2 regions of the Polaromonas sp. P2_G11 genome follow, and region 1 is predicted to be linked to the other one. Evidence: predicted binding sites of a transcription regulator. Region 1 holds the regulator's gene; the other holds the start of a gene.
What was found. Region 1 encodes HrcA, which represses chaperone genes, less so after heat shock. Its sites were predicted from a motif close to TTAGCACTCNNNNNNNNNGAGTGCTAA; they were not measured.
Positions count from the first base shown of each region.

Region 2: a site for HrcA is predicted at 1,448-1,474, ahead of AC1DWQ_RS12390 (co-chaperone GroES). Genes of this name have one in related genera too.

Region 1 is NZ_JBFUFE010000001.1:557,515-560,922, reverse strand. Features, by position in the region: gene AC1DWQ_RS02800 (NAD kinase) at 1-751, opposite strand, end outside; gene hrcA (heat-inducible transcriptional repressor HrcA) at 801-1,820, shown strand; tRNA gene AC1DWQ_RS02790 (tRNA-Ile) at 1,845-1,921, shown strand; tRNA gene AC1DWQ_RS02785 (tRNA-Arg) at 1,949-2,025, shown strand; gene AC1DWQ_RS02780 (hypothetical protein) at 2,220-2,474, shown strand; gene greB (transcription elongation factor GreB) at 2,519-3,085, shown strand; gene AC1DWQ_RS02770 (RelA/SpoT family protein) at 3,082-3,408, opposite strand, start outside.
Region 2 is NZ_JBFUFE010000003.1:344,795-348,202, forward strand. Features, by position in the region: gene AC1DWQ_RS12385 (ATPase domain-containing protein) at 1-1,125, opposite strand, end outside; gene AC1DWQ_RS12390 (co-chaperone GroES) at 1,569-1,859, shown strand; gene groL (chaperonin GroEL) at 1,952-3,408, shown strand, end outside.

The sequences.
Region 1 (3,408 bases):
GACTTGCCAGCGACTGCATGTCGAAGTTGGCGCTGGCGTCGCGGCCAGAGACGATTTCAATGGTAATTTCGCCCGAGTCCGACAGCACAATGGGCCTGTTGGACAAGGTATGCGGTGCAATCGGCGCCAACACCCAGCCGGCAATCGATGGGTGCAGCAAGGGCCCGCCCGCTGAAAGAGCATAGGCCGTGGAGCCGGTCGGCGAGGCGATGATCAGGCCATCTGCGCGCTGGTTTGCCACAAAGCGGCCATCCACCTCCACACGGAGTTCCACCATGCCGGCGGTCGCTCCGCGGTTCACGACAACGTCGTTCATGGCGGTGGCGCTGAAGACGCACCTGCCGTCACGCACGACCTCGGCCTGCATCATCCAGCGTCGATCTTCTTCATACTCGCCACGCAACATGGGAATGAGTGTGTTCTGGTAGTCCTCAAAGGCGATGTCAGTGATGAACCCCAGCCTGCCCTGATTGATGCCCACCAGGGGGATGCCGAATTGGGCCAGCAGCCGGCCTATACCCAGCATGGTGCCGTCCCCCCCCACGACGAGGGCGAGGTCGCATTGGGCGCCGATGCCGGCTGCGTCAAGGGTGGGGAACCGGGTCAGGCCGGTGTTGCTGGCGGTGTCCTGCTCGATCGCCACCTCGCAACCCTGGGTGCCCAGGAAGTGTGCGATCTCCTCCAGTGCTGACCGGGAACCTTGTGCGTGGTACTTGCCGATCAATGCGACATGGCGAAATTGCGACTTCATCGGCAAATTACATCACAACATGGCAACCGAAGCTTCGTAGAATGGCACCATGCTTGATGATCGTGCCCGATTGCTGCTGAAAGCACTCGTTGAACGCTACATTGCCGATGGACAGCCGGTAGGTTCGCGCACGCTCTCGAAAGCTTCCGGCCTTGAACTGTCTCCGGCCACCATACGCAATGTGATGAGCGACCTCGAGGAGCTTGGCCTGATTGTCAGCCCGCACACCTCGGCAGGGCGCATTCCTACCGCGCGGGGTTACCGGCTCTTTGTGGACACGATGTTGACCACCCAGCGCGACCCCTTGTCGTCGTCGGGCCATATCGGTGCGCCGCGACTGGCACCTGATCAACCCCAAAAAGTGCTCAGCAATGCGGCGCACATGCTGTCGAGCCTGTCGCAATTCGTGGGTGTCGTCATGGCGCCACGCCGGACGTCGGTATTTCGCCATATCGAGTTCCTGCGCCTGTCCGAAAAACGCTTTCTTGTGATCATCGTCTCGCCTGACGGCGATGTGCAAAACCGGGTCATCTTCACCGAAGCGGACTACACGCAGTCCCAATTGGTTGAAGCGGCCAATTTCCTCAATTCACATTACGCTGGCATGGCGATTGAAGAGGTAAGAGAGCGCCTGAAGAACGAGGTGGAAGCCCTTCGCGGTGAAATCGCCACGTTGATGCAGGCGGCGGTCAAGGTCAGCTCGGAGGCCATCGAGTCGCGCGACGAGGTGGTTATTTCCGGCGAACGCAATCTGCTGGCCGTCAGCGACTTTTCCGGTGACATGGGTAACCTGCGCAAGCTTTTTGATCTCTTCGAGCAAAAGGCGCAACTTATGCGGCTCCTCGATGTTTCGAGCCGCGCCGAGGGAGTCCGGATTTACATCGGCGGCGAAAGCCAGGTGATTCCGTATCAGGAACTGTCTGTGGTGACAGCCCCTTATGAAGTCGACGGACAGGTCGTGGGAACCCTGGGCGTGATAGGGCCCATGCGTATGCCTTACGAAAAAATGATCCAAATTGTCGACATCACCTCCAAGCTGGTGAGCACCGCGCTTAGCCATAGCAAGTAGGCCCTTACAATCGATCCCTTGAGTGGGGCGTTAGCTCAGTTGGTTAGAGCAGAGGACTCATAATCCTTTGGTCGAGTGTTCAAGTCACTCACGCCCTACCATTTAAATAAGCTATAATTTGAGGCTTAGCGGCTGTAGCTCAGTTGGATAGAGTACTTGGCTACGAACCAAGGGGTCGTGGGTTCAATTCCTGCCAGCCGCACCACTTTCTTAAGTGATTTCAATAGCTTAGAGGCTCATCCCTCTAGGCTATTTTTCTTTCCGGGGGGCCGCTTTTGGGGTCCTTTTTCATACCGTTGCCATCGCGATAGTGGTTTTCCTGGGACTGGGCGGCGCCGGACGGGCTGTACGTCCAACAAGAGCTCCGCTATTCTGGAAGCCTAATTCCGGAGGAGAAACATGGGATCACTGAATGTCGAGGACCACGGCGAGTGGCTCAGTTTTGGCTTGTCGTACGCGGGCAGCACCATTCCCGTCAGGATTTCGCGCGAGGCGATGGAGGAGTTCTTCGGCGCCGTGCCTGGGCCGGACTCCCTGAAAAAAGCGTATGAACAGGATGCTGAAATGATTCACGCCCGGGCCGCTGATCTGGTCGTGGCGGGTGTGAGCTACACGCCTGAAAATCCCCTCGTGCTGAAAATGGAAGATTTTTAGGTGCATTCACGGCCGGCAGCCATGAATGCTATGGTGGCCGGAGCATGAACAAAGCCTTTACCAAAGAAACCGAGCCGGAGGACGACGAGCCGACGCTCGCACCCCTGCCTGCAGGCGGCAAAAACTACATCACACCACAGGGCTATGAACACCTGCGCAGCGAACTTCTGGACCTGATCGACAGCGAACGTCCCAAAATGGTGGAAATCGTTCATTGGGCTGCCAGCAATGGAGACCGCTCCGAGAACGGCGACTACCACTACGGCAAAAAGCGGCTGCGGGAAATCGACCGGCGAATCCGGTTTTTGACGCAGAGACTGGAAATTGCGGAAATCAGCAACCCGTCGGTGCACCACGGTAGCGACCAGGTTTTTTTCGGCGCGACAGTTGCCTACGCCGATGGCGAAGGAGTCGAGCGAGTCGTGACCATTCTCGGCATTGACGAAGCCAACAGCGCCCAAGGACAAATCAGCTGGATATCACCTGTCGCCAGAGCGCTGCTCAAATCGCGTGTTGGCGATGAAGTAAGTCTCATGACTCCGCAGGGTGTACAGGCGCTCGAGGTACTGAAAGTGGACTATCCCGCACCGGACAAATCGACAGCGGATTAGCCGGACGATTTGGCGCGTTGCACCCGCAGTACGGAAGGTGTGCGCTTCACGCTGCGCAAGGCGGAAGCCAGGTGGATGCGGTCGCGCACGGCCACGCCGAAGCGCAGGTCCGTGGCGTCATGCGAAGGCTCCTGGCCCATGTCGACATGGGTAATGTCCGCCTCGGCACTGGCCAATGCAGCCGCCACTCGCGCCAGGACCCCTTTCCCATTGGAGACGGTGACCAAGAGGTTTGTTTCAAACGTCCGCACAGGCTCGTCGGACCAGTCCACGGCGATAAAACGCTCGCTGTCACGGTGCTGCAGTCGCTTGGCGACAGCGCA
Region 2 (3,408 bases), on a different contig from region 1:
GGCGTTGAGGTAGCCGTTGATGCTGTCGATGACGACGACTTTGCAGCCGCGGTCGGCAGCCTGGCACACCACCGACGCGAACTCCCCGGGGGACAGTTCGGCCGGGTCGATCTGCTGAATGCTCAGCACACCCGCTTCATAGGGCTCGCGGATTTCCATCCCCAAGCCGTCCGCGCGGTTCAACAGGTTGTTGGCCGCCTCTTCAAACAGGAACATCGCGCTGGTCTGCCCGCGCTGCGCCGCGGCAGTGACAAACTGGGCCGCCAGCGACGACTTGCCGGTGCCGGGAGGCCCGGCGATGAGGGTGCTCGTGCCCTCTTCCAGGCCGCCGCCAAGGAGGGTATCGAGCTCGGTAAGGCCGCTTTTGAGCTGCTCGCGCTTGCCCATCACCCGCGACTCGGCCGCCACCAGGCGCGGGTACACGCACAGGCCCCCGTACTGGATGTCGTAGTCATGCAGGCCGCCGCGAAAGGCAATGCCGCGGTACTTCACCACGCGCACGCGGCGCCGCTCGGCCCCATAGTCCTTCACGGACTGATCCAGCGTAATCACGCCATGGGCAATGGAGCGCACCTGAAGGTCTATGCCGGCGGCCGTGCGATCGTCGAGCAGCATCACGGTGCAGGACCGGCTGGCAAAGAATTGCTTGAGCGCCAGCACCTGGCGGCGATAGCGCAGCGGCGTATCGGCCAGCAATTGCAATTCGGAGAGGGAATCAATCACCACCCGGGTCGGTTTTCGCTCTTCAATCACGGACAGAATCATCTGTGTGGTGGTACCCATCTCCACCTCCGAAGGGTGGAACATGGTGTATTCGGCCTCCGGCATCAGCAGGTTTTCAGACGGCAGGACTTCATGAATGTGAATACCCTTCATGTTCCAGCCATGGGATTCGGCCACGCCGGTCAGCTCCGCGGCTGTTTCGGCCAGAGTGATGTACACAACGGACTCACCCTGCCGGGCGCCTTCCACCAGAAATTGCAGGCCGGTGGTGGTCTTGCCGGTGCCAGGCTCACCTTCGATCAGGTAGATCCGGTCCTTGATGAGGCCGCCTCCAAGGATGTTGTCCAGGCCTGGGATGCCGGTTGAAAGGAACTGAAGCTCGGTTGAGGTCTTTGTGGTCATGGTTACAGGGATGCGGTTGTGAGCCAACATGGCACGGAAAGAACAATCCGCAACACCCCGTTAAAGAACGAAGCGGCTTGTAACACCTGGATAAATAGTAGCCAGCAGCCTCCAAAATCCCCGGTTTGCGGAGCCTGAGTTGAGCGTAGGACGACACGCCGTCCCTTCGTCTCCCGTCAGCGTTTCTCCACTCGCTCCCCCTCCGGGATGCCGCCGGACGGCCAGGGTGGGAACCCGAGAATCGATCCGGGTCACAGCTAAAGCACCAAAACAGCGGTTTTCAGCGGCGCCACCTTGAAAACAGGCCTGATTGCCTCTATGATTAGCACTCGATGGTATTGAGTGCTAACAAAGCCCAGTCAATCCACCAAGTTAACAGGCACTCACTTTTACGCGGGTGCTTTTTGATTCCCAAAACCATTGTTCTCAAACAAGGAGCTCTCATGAAACTTCGTCCTTTGCACGACCGCGTGATCGTCAAACGCGTGGAAAACGAAACCAAAACCGCTTCCGGCATCGTCATTCCTGACAGCGCCGCTGAAAAGCCTGATCAGGGCGAAGTGCTGGCCGTTGGCCCAGGCAAGAAGAACGACAAGGGCGAACTGAGCCCAGTGGGCGTGAAAGTTGGCGACCGCGTGCTGTTCGGCAAATACAGCGGCCAGACCGTCAAGGTCGACGGCGACGAACTGCTCGTCATGAAAGAAGAAGACCTGTTTGCAGTGGTCGAGAAGTAACCTCTCTTCTGCTATTTATTTGATAGCTGCTGGCGCACGTCTTACTTGGGCTAGCAGGCGATTTCATCCATAAACTTTAAGGAATCTGCATCATGGCAGCAAAAGACGTAATTTTCGGCGGCGAAGCCCGCGCACGCATGGTCGAGGGTGTGAACATCCTGGCCAACGCCGTCAAGGTAACCCTGGGCCCTAAAGGCCGTAACGTGGTTCTGGAGCGCTCGTTCGGCGCCCCCACGGTGACCAAGGACGGTGTGTCCGTCGCCAAGGAAATCGAACTGAAGGACAAGCTGCAGAACATGGGCGCGCAGATGGTCAAGGAAGTCGCTTCCAAGACCTCCGACAACGCCGGCGACGGCACCACCACCGCTACCGTTCTGGCCCAAGCCATCGTCCGCGAAGGCATGAAATACGTGGCCGCCGGCATGAACCCGATGGACCTCAAGCGCGGTATCGACAAGGCCGTGCTGGCCCTGACCGAAGAGCTCAAGAAGGCTTCCAAGCCCACCACGACTTCGAAAGAAATCGCCCAGGTCGGCTCCATCTCCGCCAACTCCGACGAATCCATCGGCAAGATCATTGCCGACGCAATGGACAAGGTTGGTAAAGAAGGCGTGATCACCGTAGAAGACGGCAAGTCCCTGCAAAATGAACTCGACGTCGTCGAAGGCATGCAGTTCGACCGCGGCTACCTCTCCCCTTACTTCATCAACAACCCTGAAAAGCAGTCCGCACTGCTGGACAACCCGTTTGTTCTGCTCTACGACAAGAAGATCAGCAACATCCGTGACCTGCTGCCCACCCTGGAGCAAGTCGCCAAGGCCGGCCGTCCGCTGCTGATCATTGCCGAAGAAGTCGAGGGCGAAGCCCTGGCAACTCTGGTGGTGAACACCCTGCGCGGCATCCTGAAGGTTGTGGCTGTGAAGGCCCCTGGCTTCGGCGACCGCCGCAAAGCCATGCTGGAAGACATCGCCTGCCTGACCGGCGGCAAGGTCATCGCTGAAGAAGTCGGCATGTCGCTCGAAAAAGTGACGCTGGCTGACCTCGGTCAGGCCAAGCGCATCGAAGTGGGCAAAGAAAACACCATCATCATCGACGGCTCCGGCGCCGCTGCCGACATCGAAGCACGCGTCAAGCAAGTGCGCGTCCAGATCGAAGAAGCGACCAGCGACTACGACCGTGAAAAACTGCAAGAGCGCGTGGCCAAGCTGGCCGGCGGTGTTGCCGTGATCAAGGTTGGCGCTGCCACCGAAGTCGAAATGAAGGAAAAGAAGGCCCGCGTGGAAGACGCGCTGCACGCTACCCGCGCTGCCGTGGAAGAAGGCATTGTGGCCGGCGGTGGCGTCGCCCTGCTGCGCGCCAAGCAAGCTGCTGGCAAGATCGCCGGCGACAATCCTGACCAGGATGCTGGTATCAAGCTGGTGCTGCGCGCCATCGAAGCCCCCCTGCGCGAAATCGTTTACAACGCAGGCGGCGAAGCCTCTGTGGTGGTCAACGCGGTTCTGGCCGGCAAGGGTAACTACGGCTTCAATGCAGCCAACGACACCTACGG